One region of the Alteromonas sp. NFXS44 genome, then DNA from elsewhere that is predicted to be linked to it. Evidence: predicted binding sites of a transcription regulator. Region 1 holds the regulator's gene; each other region holds the start of a gene.

Region 1 (5,762 bases):
CGTGATCAGTGAAGAGCGGTTTGAAAAACTCAAAGGGCTGAAACTGCTCGTTTGTGATATCGACGGCGTATTTTCTGACGGCAGAATTTATCTTGGCAACAATGGTGAAGAGTTAAAAGCCTTTCACACCCGCGATGGCTATGGCGTTAAGGCATTAATTAACAGTGGTTTGGACGTTGCTGTCATTACCGGCCGCGACTCGGCCATTGTAAAGAATCGCATGATCGCCCTGAATGTGAAGCACATTATTCAGGGTCAGGAAGATAAAGCCACTGCTATGGCGGAGTTGTGCGAAAAGTTGAACCTGGCGCCATCAGAGGTCGCTGCCATCGGTGATGATATGCCGGATCTTGGCATGTACCGGTTTGCCGAAACAAAGATTGCGGTGAAAGATGCCCATCCGGCCGTCACCCGTGAAGCGAACTGGATCACCACAAAAAATGGTGGATTCGGGGCAGTACGGGAAGTCTGCGATGTGATATTACAAGCGCTCGGCACGCTGGACACCATACACGGAGCCAGTATATGAACCGTTTAGGGATCAGTATTTCTGCGCTGTTTGTTATGGCGCTGCTGATGTACCTTCCGGTCTGGATGGCAGAAGAGCAGGCTCCGGCGAAAAAAGCCGGTGCAGACGCCTTACGCCCTGCCTATAAAGCAAAGAATTTGACAACCACACTGTATAACGAAGAAGGCAAACTCAACCACGAAGTCTTTGCCGCCTCTATGGAGCATTACGACCAACTAGGCTTTGTGTTATTCGACCAACCCAAATACACTGTCTATGTGAATGATGACGAGGCCCCATGGCAAGTCACCGCTGATGAAGGCACACTCTACAACGATGATCTGATCCAGCTGGAAGACAATGTGCTGATAAAAAGCCTGAATCCTGAAGAGTTTATCCAGACCATTACAACCAATTTTATTAAGGTAAATCTGGATGACAAAACCATGACTTCAGATCAGCCGGTAGATATACGCGGTGTACAGACCATCATTAAAAGTAACGGTTTCAATGCAAACCTGCGTACCCAACAATATGAGTTAATTGATCATGTGCAGACAATTTATTCCCCGGGCAGTTAGCCTTTTCGCAGCAATAGCGCTGCTTGCTGCTGCCGGTGAGGCAATGGCCGGCTCCGGTGATTTTGAAAAGCCGATTACCGTGGATGCCAAGTCACAGTTTATCGACGGTAAAAAGAAGAAATCGGTTTTTAAAGACGATGTGAAGATAACCCAGGGTTCTCTCATTATTGCCGCAGATGAAGTGGAAGCCATCGCCAGTGATGGTGAAGGGAAAGAGATTTTTATCGCCCGCGGAAAACCAGCCAGTTATTCTCAAACGCTGGATGACGGGGCCAAAGTAAAAGCCAGTGCAAATGAAATTCGCTACGAAGTAGCTAAACAACTTATTTCCTTGCAAGGTGATGCAAAAATCCAGCAAGATACCAGCATGGTCCAGGGAGATAGCATCACCTATGACATGTCAAAAGAGCAACTTCTGGCAACCGGCGGAGAAAGTAACAGCAACGGCCGTGTAACCACGGTTTTCCGTCCTGACACAGTTAAAGAGCTGAAGGAAGACAACAAGTCTTCAGACAGAAACGAAAACGAGGGTAACTAAGTTACATGGCAACCCTGAGTGCGACTCACCTGGCAAAGTCGTATAAATCACGCCAGGTCGTCCGTGACGTTAGTTTATCGGTTTCTACCGGACAGATAGTAGGTCTGCTGGGTCCTAACGGCGCAGGTAAAACCACAACGTTTTACATGATTGTGGGTCTTGTGCCGCTCGATAAAGGCAAGATCCTCATTGATGAGCAGGAGCTGACGCACCAGCCAATGCATGAGCGTGCCCGCCGGGGAATTGGTTATTTACCCCAGGAGGCATCCATTTTCCGAAAGCTGACCGTACATGAAAACATCATGGCGATATTGCAGACGCGTAAAGACTTAAAAAATCATCAACGTGAACAGGAAGCGGATGCACTACTTGATGAATTTAATATTAACCATATACGTAATAGTACAGGTATGAGTTTGTCGGGTGGCGAACGCCGCCGGGTTGAAATTGCCCGCGCACTGGCAGCCAATCCGCAATTTATTTTGCTCGATGAACCCTTCGCCGGAGTTGACCCGATTTCGGTTAATGATATAAAGAAGATCATTCAGCACTTACGGGACAGAGGTATCGGTATCCTCATCACCGACCACAATGTCAGGGAAACCCTTGATGTGTGTGAAGAGGCCTATATCGTCAGTCATGGAGAACTGATTGCTCAGGGCACCGCAGAACAGGTATTAAGTAATCAAAAAGTTCGTGATGTATACCTTGGTGAGCAATTCAGGCTATAGTTAAGATATCGGGATGAGCATTTAACGGAGATTTCGCCACCGGCACTCACACCGCTACAACCGGATGTCCTTTTTAGAGTTTATATAAGACGTAGATGAAACCATCTTTACAGTTAAAATTTAGCCAACAACTGACAATGACGCCTCAGCTTCAGCAGGCGATCAAGCTATTGCAGTTGTCTACGCTGGACTTACAACAAGAAATTCAGGAAGCCCTCGATTCTAATCCTTTGCTGGAAGTCGACGACAGCTCCGACAACGATGTAATTGAGAAAAATAACATCGATAATGATGACAGCATGCAGGAGTCTGCATCAGCATCATCTTCTGACAGCATGGATACCGGTGAAGCACTGGAAAAGAATGATTTACCGGACGAGTTGCCCATCGACAGTACCTGGGATGAGTACATTTCTGCGTCTTCAGCCCCCGCGCCCGGCCCTTCCGGTAGCGATGACGAACAAATCTTTCAGGGTGAAACCACCGAAAATATTCAGGACCATCTGCTGTGGCAAATGCGTCTGACACCTTTTTCTGACATAGACCGCGCCATCGCACTGGCGATTATTGACTCCATTGATGAGTCCGGTTATCTCACGGTTACCGTTGACGACATTCTGCAAAGCGTAAACAGTGACGATATGGAAGAGCCCGTTGAAGAAGATGAGGTTGAGTGCGTACTCAAACGTATTCAGCTCTTTGATCCTCTCGGTTCCGGCTCCCGCACACCGCAGGAATGCTTGCTGGTGCAACTGGCGCAATTTGCACCGGAAACACCGTGGCTGGAAGAAGCGAAACTGCTGCTCAGAGAGCATTCCGATCTGTTAGGCAGCAAAGATTACCGTACATTAATGCGTAAAACCCGCCTGAAAGAAGATCAATTACGGGAAGCGATGCGTTTGCTGCAAACGCTGAATCCCCGTCCGGGCAGTGCATTAATTACGAAAGAGCCCGAATATGTCATTCCGGATGTATCGGTTGCTAAGAAAAATGGCCGTTGGGTAGTAGAATTAAACCCCGACAGCTTGCCTAAGCTCAGTGTTAATCAGCAGTACGCTGCAATGAGCCGTAAAGCACGAAACAGCAGTGATTCACAATTTATCCGCTCTCACATGCAGGAAGCCAAATGGTTTATTAAGAGCCTTGAGAGCCGGAACGATACACTGCTGAAAGTAGCAAATTGTATTGTTCAGCAACAAATGGGCTTTTTTGAGCATGGCCCTGAAATGATGAAACCAATGGTGCTGAATGATGTCGCAGAAATGGTAGATATGCACGAATCTACTATTTCCAGGGTAACAACGCAGAAGTACATGCACACGCCCCGTGGTATTTTCGAGTTGAAGTATTTCTTCTCCAGCCACGTTGCCACTGAATCAGGTGGTGAGTGTTCATCTACAGCGATTCGCGCCCTGATTAAGAAGCTGGTTGCCGCTGAAAATCCAGGCAAGCCGCTGAGTGACAGCAAGATTGCTTCGTTGTTGGCCGATCAAGGCATTATGGTTGCCCGGCGAACAATAGCAAAGTACCGGGAATCCTTATCGATCCCGCCGTCTAACCAACGCAAAAGCCTTATCTAACTTAAGGCTGCTCAAAATAAGGAAGACGAAATATGCAAATCAACCTTTCTGGTCATCACATTGAGATCACTGATTCTTTGCGTAATTATGTCGATACTAAGTTCAGCAAACTGGAACGTCATTTTGACCACATATCAAATGTGCACGTTATTTTAAATGTTGAAAAGCTTAGCCAAAAAGCAGAAGCAACGGTTCATCTTAGCGGCGCGGAAGTCTTCGCCTCTTCCGAAAATCAGGACATGTACGCTGCCATTGACAGCATGGTCGATAAGCTCGACAGGCAGGTCCTGAAACACAAGGAAAAGCTTAAAAAGCATTAATTGAATTCATGGATATACAAGCCATAGTCAGCCTGGACCGCACCGAGTGTGCGGTCCAGTGCAATAGCAAAAAACGCATTCTCGAAATCATCAGCGGGATTGCAGCTAAAAATAACCCCGATGTTGATGAAGCCACCGTGTTAAGTAGCCTGCTGGCCCGTGAGCGAATGGGCAGCACAGGTATAGGTAACGGCATTGCCCTCCCCCACGGCCGTCTGGCCGGACTGGAAAAAGTCATTGCCATTGTGGTTACCAGCACGCCCGCCATCGATTTTGATGCTATCGATAATAAACCTGTGGATATTTTCTTTACTTTGCTTGTCCCTCAAGAACAAACCGAAGGACATTTACAAACTCTGGCCATGGTTGCCGGTAAACTCAGTGATAAAGAAACCATAAAAACTATCCGCAAAGCTCAGACAAGTGATGATATTATTCGCGCATTACAGTAACTTAGTGTAATACGCACCGACAACATGTGACTTCAGGAGAAACGGGCGTGAAGTTAATCATCATCAGCGGACGTTCAGGTTCAGGAAAATCAGTAGCACTTCGTGCCCTAGAGGATCTGGGGTATTACTGCGTCGATAATATTCCGGTTAATCTTTTACCAGCCCTGACACACACTGTCGCCGATGAATACGAGCAGGTGGCTGTGAGTATTGATGTCAGGAACTTGCCTAAAGAGCCTTCTGAGCTGGTTGAAATTCTCGACTACCTGCCTCAGTCATGGACTGTCACCATCGTATATATTGACGCAAGTGACGATATGCTGGTGCGCAGGTTCAGTGAAACCCGCCGGTTACACCCGCTGGCTAAACTGAATAAGTCATTGTCTGATGCCATTCAGACAGAACGGGAATTACTGGCCCCCGTAGCAGAAAGAGCGGATTTGAATATTGATACCGACTCTCTGAGCATTCACCAGCTGGCAGAATTAATTCGCGAGCGGATCCTCGGTAAGAAAAGCTCACGACTTGTTCTGGTATTTGAATCATTCGGCTTTAAACATGGTATTCCCAAAGATGCAGACTATGTGTTTGACGCCCGTTTTCTGCCAAACCCTCACTGGGAGCCGGATTTAAAACACCTGACAGGCCTGGATACACCGGTTCAGGTTTTCCTCAGTTCCCAACCTATAGTGACCAAATTTATCTGGCAGATTCAGAACCTCATCACGACCTGGCTGCCACATCTTGAACGGAACAACCGCAGTTACGTGACAGTCGCTATCGGATGTACAGGCGGACAGCACCGTTCAGTTTATGTAGCGGAATCACTGGCGAAAAATTTCCGGGAATCTCATCCTGATGTCCAGCTCCGCCACAGGGAGCAAAGTAAATAATGCGTATAGAGAAATCTCTGACTATTGTTAATAAACTGGGGCTGCATGCCAGAGCTGCAACGCAGTTGGTGCAACTGGCGAATCAGTTCGATGCCGAAGTTCTTTTACAAAAAGGCGATAAGCAGGCGAATGCCAATAGTGTGCTGGGACTGATGATGA
Region 2 (5,762 bases), on a different contig from region 1:
AAAACTTCACTTTACACAGCCAAAATACTGTATATATTTACACGTACTGTATAAACATACTGCGGTGAACACATGCTGGTTAATCTGTCGATCAAAAATTTCGCTGTTGTTAAGCAATTATCTGTCAATCTTGAGTCGGGTATGACGGCCATCACCGGTGAAACCGGTGCGGGTAAGTCTATTGCCATCGATGCACTCAGCCTTTGTCTCGGTGAGCGGGCCGATGCCGGCGCGGTGCGTAAAGACGCGCCTAAAGCTGAAATCGTTGCCCATTTTAATCTGAAAGGCCACAAAGCTGCGTTGGCCTGGCTGGATGAGCAGGAATTACTGGATGAAGATGACGACAGCTGTTTTGTGCGCCGTGTCATTTCCCGCGAAGGCAGATCGAAAGCGTTTATTAACGGCACGCCGGTATCGCTGCAACAGCTGAAACAGTTCGGCCAGTACCTCATTGCTATCCATGGCCAGAACACTCACCTTCAGCTTTTGAAAGATGACTACCAGCGAAAATTGGTGGATCAGTATGCCGCGCATCCTGCGTTGCTGAGCGCCGTGTCAGATAACTACCGCTTGTGGAAGCAAAAACAGTCGGAACTGAAAAACCTGGAAACACAGGCACAACAGCGTGCTGACCGCCAGCAGTTGCTGGCCTACCAGGTACAGGAGCTGGATGAGTTTGCCATTGAAGACGGCGAATTTACTGAACTGGAAATTGAGCACCGCAGGTTGAGTAACGGCCAGACATTGCTGGAACAGGCGCAAACAAGTTTTTATAACCTGTATGAGAATGACGAGGGTAATGCGTTATCCATTATCCAAAATGGTCTTGACCGTCTGTCTGAGCTGGAAGAACACGACAGCGCCCTGACGCCGATTATTGCCTTGCTGAACGAGGCCTCAATTCAGGTAGAAGAAGCGGCCAGAGAATTACGCAGCTATTGCGATGATCTTGAAATAGATCCTCTGCGGCTGCAACAGGTGGAATCCCGTTACAGCAAAGCCATGGAACTGGCACGTAAGCATACTGTGATGCCTGAAGAACTGTTCGGGCATCATCAGGCACTGGCGGCAGAATTTGCCGGTCTGGAGCAGGATGAGAATCGTCTTGAAGATTTACAGCATGAGGTCGTTGAAGCAAAAGATACTTACCGTCAGGCCTGTGAGGCACTTTCAGCTTCAAGGCAGGTTGCTTCGGTTAAGCTGGCAGAAGCGATTCAGGGGCAAATACGTCAGATGAATATGCCTCATGCGGTAATCGATATTGCTGTCGATTATCAGGAAGACAAAACGCCTGTGGCGTCCGGTCTGGATGATGTGACTTTCCTGGTATCCACTAACCCTGGTCAGCCGGCAGACAAGCTGGAAAAAGTGGTATCGGGCGGTGAACTGTCGCGTATCGGGCTTGCCATTCAGGTACTGACCAGCGACAAACACGCAACACCGACCATGATTTTCGATGAGGTCGATACAGGGATCAGCGGCCCTACCGCCGCCATCGTGGGTGGTTTGTTACGCCGGCTGGGTAAAGTGAGTCAGGTCATGTGTGTTACGCACTTACCTCAGGTTGCTGCACAGGCCCATAACCAGTTGTTTGTGACCAAGTTCAGTGATGGTAGTACAACAGAAACTCAGATGTTGCCATTAACGAAGCAGGACCGGATAGACGAACTGGCCCGGTTGCTTGCCGGTGACAAGGTAACCGAATCAGCTCTGGCAAATGCCAGAGAACTGTTAGAAAGTGCAGAATCGAACTAATAAGCGGTTGATTGGTCATAGGTGATTGGGTAGCATGCTGTCGCGCATTATTTTGCGACAGCCGCATTCTGACACTGGTTTGCCGGCAAAGGTAATGCCTGTCACTATAATCAAAGCATAACTGGACAAGCTCACGCATGAAGTTGTATCAAATCGCTATTTTGTTAACCGCTGTATTTTTCACCACTGCCTGTAACAACTGGATCTACCGGATTGATGTACCACAGGGCAACTTTCTGGACGAACGTGACGTTAAAAAGCTGCGTGTTGGCATGACCAAAGAGCAGGTTGTTTATGTTCTGGGCCACCCTGTTGTTGAAGACTCTTTTGATAAGAGCACATGGTATTACGTGTACGATATGAAGCGCGGTATGTCCAAACGCGGTGAAGATTTCCAGAAGCAACTGGTACTTAATTTCGACGGTAATGTGCTGACCACCGTAGAAGGTGACTTCGAATTGTCAGAAGATTTTAATACCCCGCTCGATCAGTAAGCATTTTTGGTCCGGAACACCAAAATGTGGTGTTCCGTACTACTCCCGGATACGCTCTCCCCTTCCCCCTGCACGCCAAAAATCCATAACCTCCTGATTTTAAATACATAATCACTTTTGGCTCAGCAATTGCTGAACTTGTCATACTTTTTACACTCATTCGTGTGCGGTTATTGCTCATTATTAAGTGAATCCTTCCCGGCAAAATCGGGACTATTAACGCCATACCGGACACACATCACTACAAAACGGAAAATAGAATGCTAAACAGGAATCGCTCAATTATTGCTTTATCACTTTTATGTGCTGCCACGCTATCAGGCTGTGTAATCAATGTCGGGGGTAACGGTGATTATCACGATGGCGGCGATGTAAGCAGTGTGCTGGGATCGGTAACCATCTATGAAGGCCGCCATGCTGGTGATGTGTCTTCCGTCAACGGAGACGTGACTTTGCAAACATTTACTGTTGCTGAAGATGTCAGTACGGTGAATGGCAATATCAGTATTGCAGATAACGCTGCAATCAATGATGCGAGTACGGTTAACGGCGATATCAATGCCGGTAAAAACCTGAATGTGTTTGGTGATATGTCTACGGTAAATGGCAATATCGGGCTTTCTGTGAATAGTCTGGTGGAAGGCGATTTGGAAACAGTGAATGGCGACATTACGGTGCCGGATGGCGAGATAAAAGGCTCAGTCTCAACACAAAACGGTGATGTCAGCTTGTCAGGCAATACCCGGATCTACGGCGACATCGTATTTGAAGAAACTGAAAATGGCTGGATGAAGAAAAAATCCGAACAACCGGTGCTTTCAATCACGGAAGATGTGGTTGTTAACGGCAACATCATTTTAGAGCGCGCCGTTGTACTTGAGCTTGCTAACCCTGCGCTGGAAAGCAAAGTAATAAGACGCAACAACAGTAACCGCAGCTAATCCTTGCAGGCCGGACAGAAATACATCTGTCCGGCCTTTTTGGTCATTTACCGGTCAACATGACGTCCAGCCAGACCAGGCGGTGATCAGAACTCGCTTCACGATCTTTCACCAGACGGTACAACGGGCTGGCTTTTTCGGGCCAGAAAACACCGCTACCGGTCACTTCAAAGCCATATCTTGACGGTAAAACGTAATCTGCCCTTGCCCCCCAGTGTGCAGTGAACCTGCGGCTGTATGGCTCTGTTGAATGTTCACGGCCACCTTCACTTTCCGGGATAACGTTGCCGTTCACATAACGGTTATCAATAAGCTGTTCTATGACGCCGGGCCGGTGTTTATCACCCGCATCGGCAGCGTTGAAATCGCCCGCCAGTACGAAACGGGTGTTTTCCGGCAGGCCGGATTGTTTGCCCTCATCATCAGTAATATATTCGCCTTTATCCGGAGACAGATAGTCAGCCATCAGCCTGATTTCATCATGGTTCCGCTTTCCGTTTCGGTCTTCATCACCATCGAAATTAGGCGGTGTGGGATGCATAGCAAGTACATGCACAATGCGGCCATTAACGTTAACGGGTATATCCCAGTGAGACTTGGAGCTTAACCGGAACTCGGCCCATTCCTCTTCGTTATACCAGGGAGTATCTGTGGTTGGGTCAACGGGCTTCTGAGCACCGGGCATATCTTTCCACTTAAATGTCTGCAAGCTGTGCACCTGATCATGCACGACGGGATATTTCGACAATACAACCATGCCATACTGGCCGGGATACAAGCCAAATCCCCACGCATCACCGCCTGTTCCGGTCGCTTTACCATCGTTATCCAGATCGAAAGGAGACGGCTCACCGGTGTTCACCGGCGCGAGATAAACGTACGGGTAATCGATAGCAGGTTGCCCGTGCTGGCTGACATTCAGATAATTTTGAATAAAAGCCCGTACACCATCGCTCTGCGATTTAATGTAATCAAACTCATTAAGCAAAATAATATCCGGCGCGGTGCGCTGAATGATCTCAGCTATATTTTTGACCTGCGGATTATTGCCATCTGACAGCACCTTTTTAAGCACGTCATCACCGGGCGGAAGCCCTGAAGAAGGGTAATTCGTCGACTCCATACTTACGTTAAAAGTAGCCACTCTTAATGTATCAGATGACTCTGTTCTCCCGTGTTCGGCCGGGAACATAGAGCGGATTTTGTCTACCGGCAGAGCTTTTACACTCCCGTGAAAACCTTCCACGTCCTCAGCCATCAGCAGACTGTTATAAATGGCTTCCTGCGTTGCTTCAATCACCGCCTCGAATAAAGGTGAGACCTGACTGTTCGCCATGACAGTGGATGAATGCGCCGGCGACTGCTCGTCACGACGTAATGCATCTGCGTTAGAAAAGGCTATAACATAATCACCTGAGCCGTTTGTCAGGCTGGCACCGGTTCGCGCAACACCGGCCATGGCCCGCTTTGCCAGCCTTTCCAGATTGCGGTCGTCCAGCGGTGCGTCTGTTGCAACCACGATCATGATGGAGCCGTCAGCAGCGGTATCGTTATTCAGTTCGTTATACAGGTAGTGCTGATTGAGCGCTTCCCCGGCTTTCAGGCCGTCAATATTCAGGATGCCGCCAAAGTTACTTTGTACCAGCACACCGACTGTGTATCCGCCCAGTGATGCAGGCAACAAACGGCTGCTTGTACCAATTCCGCCTTTCCATCCGAAGGCGCGGGTACCGCTGCCGGCACCATTATTTCCCTCTGCAACCGGGCCACTTTGCGCAGTATTGATAGCCTGAATCACATCAGCTTTCGTTACAGTTCTGCGGCGGATGTCGTTAAGAAATCCGTCGTTGGTTTCACCTACGACAGCGTTCACCGATGCCACGTCTTCATTCCCAGGTTGTGCCAGCGTCCATTCCACCACACCGGCAATACCTTCAGCCACATTCAGTGTATTAGTAAGCACAACGGGTGTTTCAATTTCTCCCAGCTCACGGATTTGACTGATCCCGGCCATTTTGCCGTATCCATTGCCCACGTATACCGCAGCCGGTACCTTACGCTGCCGTAAATTGCCCTCTGCCGGAATAATGGCTGTCACGCCGGTGTGAACGTCTTTTCCGTTATGAAGGGTTACCTGCCCCACCCGTACGCCTGCGACATCAGTAATACTGTTCAGTTTTCCGGTCGCAAGTACACCCGGCGCTATGCCAATTTCACGGGCTCTGACCTGCTCTGCGTCTGCGCTGATATGCATAAGCGGCAACACCAGCAGTAACGCCGGAAGAATTCGTTTTCTCATGTTGTTTTCGTTTTTTATAAATAGAAATGGGGAAGGAAAAGTGTCACACGATAGTGCAAAAAACTCAAAAGGAAGACGGCTACGTACCGGTTATAAAAGACTGATGGCATGTTCAATTAAAAACAGACAGGCACCAATCAGCCCGCCCACCAACGTACCGTTAATACGCACTTTTTGCAGATCTTTACCGATGTTCAGTTCAATTTGTTCCGCCATCTGGTTGTCATCCCATGCCAGAATGGTTTTACGGATATGATCAGTAAGAAAATCTGC
Region 3 (5,762 bases), on a different contig from region 1:
TTAATCAGCACGCTGATGGAGGAGCGGGACAACCGGCCGATGGCACGGAAAACTTCCTGCATGGCCGGCGCTTCACCGATAATTTCAGTAACCGCTTCATCCTGAGGTACCTGATTTTGCCGGCTCTGTTCCCGTGCATGGGCCAGCGCCCGCTGCACCAGCGTAACGGCTTCGTCGATATCAAAAGGTTTGGGCAGATATTCAAACGCACCACTCTGGTAGGCATTTACAGCACTGTCTAAATCAGAATGCGCGGTCATGATGATGACCGGAATGAGCGGGTCAGTATTATGTACTTCCCCCAGCAGTGTCATGCCGTCCATCTGAGGCATACGGATATCTGACACGATAACCTCAGGGCGCTGGCCACTTTGTAATTGCAGTAAAAGATCTTCAGGATTCTCAAAACTCAAACACCCGATATTGGCTGCCTGTAATGCCTTTTGCAGAACCCAGCGGATTGAGCTGTCGTCATCTACAATCCATACGGATTCATTATTCATTATCCGACTCCTTTCTGGGGACAGGGAGATATAGCGTAAATTCGGTGTGGCCCGGATGGCTGTCTACCTCAATTTTTCCGCCGTGGTGATTTATTAATGTTTGTGCAATAGACAGGCCCAGCCCGCTTCCGTTTTGCTTGCTGCTGACCATGGGATAAAAAAGGGTATCTCTGATTGCGGCGGGAATACCCGGTCCGTTATCAATGATCTGGATTTTGGCCACCAGAGAGTGCCGCTTACCCAAAATGGTCATTTGTCTGTCTATACGGGTAACAAGCCGTATTTGCGGTGACGGTGTTTTCGCTTCTGTGAGCGCTTGAACACTGTTTCTTAAGATGTTCAGCACCGATTGCTGAATCATGTCCTGGTCTACTTTCAGATCCGGAATACTCGGGTCATAATCGCGGATGATAGTGATTGGGTTATCTGAGTCGACCCTCATCAGGCTGCGCACTTTCTCAAGCGCCTGATGGAGATTACTCCACTCAAGCCTTGGCAGCGCGTTGGGCCCGAGCAAACGGTCAACCAGGTTTCGCAGCCGGTCTGATTGCTCGATGATCATCTGCGTGAATTCATTATGGTCGGGATTTGTCAGCTCTTTTTCCAGCAACTGGGCGGCACCGCGAATTCCCCCTAAGGGATTCTTAATTTCATGGGCGAGGCCGCGGATCAGTTCTCTGGCGGCATCGTGCTGGGCATTTTGCTGATTTTCTCTGGAGATGCGGCGTTGCTGATCGATACGGCGCACCTCAAACATCAGTTTAGGGCCGTCATCAGTATTCAGGTTAGTGACAGTGAGATCAGACAATACACAACGCCCGTCTTTGAAGCACAGACGTAAATCGTTTTCGGTAAAGTCTTCGCCACGACGAATTGCCGCCCGCAAACGGGCATCATTGATGGCGTTCGGCGCAAAAAAATCCGATAGCTTGTGTCCGGAGAGCTGCTTCACCCCAGTCTCGAACAACGCTTCCCCTGCGTGATTGGCATAAACGATTTGCAACCGTTCGTTGACCATTACCAACGCTGTGTTCAGGTTGTTCAATAAATGGTTTGTTTCAAACTCGGTGGCTTGCATGCCGAGTATTCCTCGTTTGCACTTTTATGGTGCATTATAGTTTAATGCGTTCAAACGGTGTTAATTGCACCAAAATAAAATTTTCTGATGAACCCGCATGGTGCGCTGGCTGCGCCACCATAGAACGCTAATTGTTATTGATAAACACTGATGCCTGATGCAAATAAAGTGTTTGCTGAGGAGATGATGCAAGAGTCTTGCCCTTATTATCAATTATGTCTACATGATAAGTATGGGCGCCACGGTCAATGCCGGTGAGGTTGAACTTACCGCTACTGTTGATGCGGGTTGGCTGGCCGTCGAAAGTAAGACGGTAGCGGCCACGGAAGGCCGGGGTGGTAGCGGCAGTTATAGAAAACTGACCGTTGTTATTACGAATTGTGGCTTCCGGTTCCGGAGAGGTAATGGATACTTCATAGTCGGGCTGTTTATCGCGGGATTGTGTTTGTTGCGTCGCTTTGATGTCGGGGCTGTCTGCAACGTTACTGGTATTGGCTTCGAACTCAAGGGTCTCTGCGCCGTCCTGTGGCACGTCTGTATACAGAACGGTACCGTCTTCTTTCACGACTTTATAAATTGTTTGAGACTGTACTGAGGGCACGAACATAGCGGTGACAAGCAAAATGCGAAGTATCATCGGACACCATTTTCACAACGAAAGAATTCTCAGTCTAGCAAAAGCCGGGACGAAAAAAAGCCCGCAGATGCGGGCTTTTTCAAATCAAATCAGCGAGTGTCTTATACGCTGTAGTACATGTCGAACTCAACAGGGTGAGTAGACATGTTCAGTTTAGTCACTTCTTCAGACTTCAGACCGATGTATGCATCGATCATGTCGTCAGTCATAACGCCACCGGCTTTCAGGAAGTCGCGGTCGTTATCCAGTGCTTCCAGAGCCATTTCCAGTGAACTACAAACAGTTGGGATTTCTGCTGCTTCTTCTGGTGGTAAGTCGTACAGGTCTTTATCCATAGAGTCACCAGGGTGAATCTTGTTGATGATACCGTCGATACCTGCCATTAACATAGCAGTGAAGCCCAGGTAAGGGTTACCAGTCGGGTCAGGGAAACGTACTTCGATACGACGCGCTTTATCGCTTGTTACGTAAGGAATACGGATTGACGCAGAACGGTTACGTGCAGAGTAAGCCAGCATAACCGGTGCTTCAAAGCCTGGTACCAGACGCTTGTACGAGTTAGTAGAAGCGTTAGTGAATGCGTTGATTGCACGGGCATGCTTGATGATACCACCGATGTAGTACAGCGCTTCTTCAGACATACCAGCGTACTTGTCGCCTGCGAAGATGTTTTTGCCATCTTTAGCGATAGACTGGTGAACGTGCATACCAGAACCGTTGTCGCCAACCAAAGGCTTAGGCATGAATGTCGCAGACTGACCGTATGCATTTGCAACGTTGTGAACAACATACTTATAGATTTGCACTTCGTCAGCTTTCTTAACCAGCGTGTTGAAAGCACAAGCGATTTCGTTCTGACCAGCAGTTGCTACTTCGTGGTGGTGAGCTTCAACTACCAGACCCATTTCTTCCATAACCAGACACATTGCGCCACGGATGTCGTGTGCTGAGTCTACTGGTGGAACCGGGAAGTAACCGCCTTTTACGCCTGGACGGTGAGCAAGGTTACCGCCTTCGAATTCTGCACCGGAGTTCCATTTTGCTTCAGAAGAATCGATCTTGAAGAAAGAACCCGCCATGTCAGTGTGGAATTTCACATCGTCAAACAGGAAGAATTCTGGCTCTGGACCGAAGAAAGCAGTGTCACCGATACCAGTAGACTTCAGGAACTCTTCTGCACGACGTGCAACAGAACGAGGGTCACGGTCGTAGCCTTCAAGAGTAGTCGGCTCGACGATGTCACAACGGATGTTTACCTGAGTTTCTTCTGCGAACGGGTCAACAACGCAAGTTGTTGAGTCTGGCATCAGGATCATGTCTGATTCGTTGATGTGTTTCCAACCAGAAATTGAAGAACCATCGAACATTTTACCTTCTGTAAAGAACTCATCATCGACCAGACCCGCAGGGATCGATACGTGTTGCTCTTTGCCTTTTGTGTCGGTAAAGCGTAAGTCTACAAATTTAGCTTCGCTTTCTTTGATCAGCTCTAATGCCTTTTCTATTGACATCGTGTCCTCCGGATTTATTAGAATAAACGTGGAATGAACAATTTCACTCCAAAATAATTGAGAATCATTAAAGCTATTTTCATGCCACTTACATGAAGACGGTAAAACGCGGCTTAGCAGGCAGTAGCACAAAAATCCACAAACGCAAATGCACTATAACGGTGCAGTGAAGCTCTGTTTTGGTGCGTAAGGGTGTTTTTGATTCATCGGGTTCTATCGGACTGCTGAACATTATAAAGCCGTGATTTATCCGTACCGGCATGATTCGAACCGGAGCAGAAGAATAAAGGCTGTGACAATGCAGAAATTGCAGTATATGAAGATAAGAACTGATGCTTAGACTAGAACAAAGCAAACCCGGATACTAGTAGGATCATTGATAAAACATTGGAATAAATTAGATCCGCTCACAATTCAGAAAAGTGTCACAAAGAAAAATAAAAAAATATGCGCAAAGCGAAAGGAATTTCTGTACAATCCGCGCACATTTCACTATTCCGTTTTTGTAATCAAATCTGCCTGATGTTTTTCTTACATCTGCAACGCTGATTTCCAAGGCTTTGACCCAATGAACACCACTGATATTAATAAGTTACGCAATATCGCGATTATCGCGCACGTTGACCATGGTAAAACGACTCTGGTTGACAAACTGTTACAGCAATCCGGTACGCTGGAAAGCCGTGGCGAAGCCCAGGAACGGGTAATGGACTCTAACGACATCGAGAAAGAGCGTGGTATTACCATTCTGGCGAAAAACACCGCCATTAACTGGAATGACTACCGCATCAACATCGTAGACACCCCGGGACACGCCGACTTCGGTGGTGAGGTTGAACGTGTAATGTCGATGGCTGACTCAGTACTGCTGCTGGTTGATGCGCAGGAAGGTCCTATGCCGCAAACCCGTTTCGTAACGCAAAAAGCGTTTGCTCAGGGTCTGAAGCCAATCGTAGTAATCAATAAAATTGACAAGCCGGGCGCACGTCCTGACTGGGTAATGGATCAGGTTTTTGACCTGTTCGATAACTTAGGTGCGACTGACGAGCAGCTGGACTTCCAGGTTATCTATGCATCAGCCCTTAACGGCTGGGCATCAATGGATGCAGACACCAAAGGCGAAGACATGACGCCACTGTTCCAGTTAATCGTGGATCAGGTTGAAGCGCCAAATGCAGACCCTGCCGGTGCATTCCAGATGCAGATCTCTCAGCTGGACTACAACTCATATGTTGGCGTAATCGGAGTTGGTCGTGTTAAGCGCGGTAGCGTGAAGATGAACCAGCAGGTTACTGTTGTTGGTGCTGATGGTAAGAAGCGTAACGGTAAAGTGGGTCAGGTACTGGGTTACTTAGGTCTTGAGCGTCATGAAGTTGAATCTGCTCATGCAGGTGACATCATCGCGATTACCGGTCTGGGCGAACTGAAAATCTCTGACACTGTGTGTGACGTAAATACAGTGGAAGCGTTACCGCCTCTGAGTGTTGATGAGCCAACAGTAACCATGACGTTCCAGGTGAACACATCTCCGTTTGCGGGTAAAGAAGGTAAGTACGTGACTTCACGTAACATCCTTGAGCGTCTGCAGGACGAGCTGGTACACAACGTGGCACTGCGCGTTGAAGAAACGACTGACCCGGATAAATTTCGCGTATCAGGCCGTGGTGAACTGCACTTAGGTATCCTGATTGAAAACATGCGTCGCGAAGGTTACGAGCTGGCGGTATCACGCCCGGAAGTAATCCTGAAAGAAGTTGACGGCGAGCTGCAGGAACCGTTTGAAACACTGACTATCGACTGTGAAGACGAGCACCAGGGTTCAATCATGGAACAGCTTGGTCTGCGTAAAGCAGAAATGCGTGACATGAACCCGGATGGTAAAGGCCGTATCCGTATGGACTTCATCATTCCAAGCCGTGGTCTGATTGGTTTCCAGACTGAGTTTATGACTATGACTTCAGGCTCTGGTCTGTTGTACCACACGTTCGACCACTACGGTCCGCACAAAGGCGGTACTATCGGTAAGCGTAAGA

The links. Region 1 encodes sigma-54, which starts transcription at its own class of promoters, with help from an activator protein. Its sites were predicted from a motif close to GTTGGCACGNNNNTNGNNT; they were not measured.
Region 2: a site for sigma-54 is predicted at 2,366-2,384, ahead of J3369_RS08055 (DUF4097 family beta strand repeat-containing protein). Genes of this name have one in related genera too.
Region 3: a site for sigma-54 is predicted at 3,800-3,818, ahead of glnA (glutamate--ammonia ligase). Genes of this name have one in related genera too.

Annotation. Positions count from the first base shown of each region.
Region 1 is NZ_JAGDEA010000002.1:360,009-365,770, reverse strand. It holds gene kdsC (3-deoxy-manno-octulosonate-8-phosphatase KdsC) at 1-529, shown strand, start outside; gene lptC (LPS export ABC transporter periplasmic protein LptC) at 526-1,089, shown strand; gene lptA (lipopolysaccharide transport periplasmic protein LptA) at 1,058-1,627, shown strand; gene lptB (LPS export ABC transporter ATP-binding protein) at 1,633-2,358, shown strand; gene J3369_RS04795 (RNA polymerase factor sigma-54) at 2,454-3,938, shown strand; gene hpf (ribosome hibernation promoting factor) at 3,971-4,258, shown strand; gene ptsN (PTS IIA-like nitrogen regulatory protein PtsN) at 4,267-4,710, shown strand; gene rapZ (RNase adapter RapZ) at 4,758-5,603, shown strand; gene J3369_RS04775 (HPr family phosphocarrier protein) at 5,603-5,762, shown strand, end outside.
Region 2 is NZ_JAGDEA010000005.1:619,036-624,797, reverse strand. It holds gene recN (DNA repair protein RecN) at 73-1,755, shown strand; gene J3369_RS08060 (outer membrane protein assembly factor BamE) at 1,893-2,249, shown strand; gene J3369_RS08055 (DUF4097 family beta strand repeat-containing protein) at 2,510-3,190, shown strand; gene J3369_RS08050 (endonuclease/exonuclease/phosphatase family protein) at 3,234-4,382, opposite strand; partial or broken gene J3369_RS08045 (P1 family peptidase) at 4,428-5,444, opposite strand; gene J3369_RS08040 (DUF445 domain-containing protein) at 5,580-5,762, opposite strand, start outside.
Region 3 is NZ_JAGDEA010000011.1:504,488-510,249, reverse strand. It holds gene glnG (nitrogen regulation protein NR(I)) at 1-503, opposite strand, end outside; gene glnL (nitrogen regulation protein NR(II)) at 496-1,581, opposite strand; gene J3369_RS16000 (DUF4124 domain-containing protein) at 1,709-2,218, opposite strand; gene glnA (glutamate--ammonia ligase) at 2,320-3,729, opposite strand; gene typA (translational GTPase TypA) at 4,298-5,762, shown strand, end outside.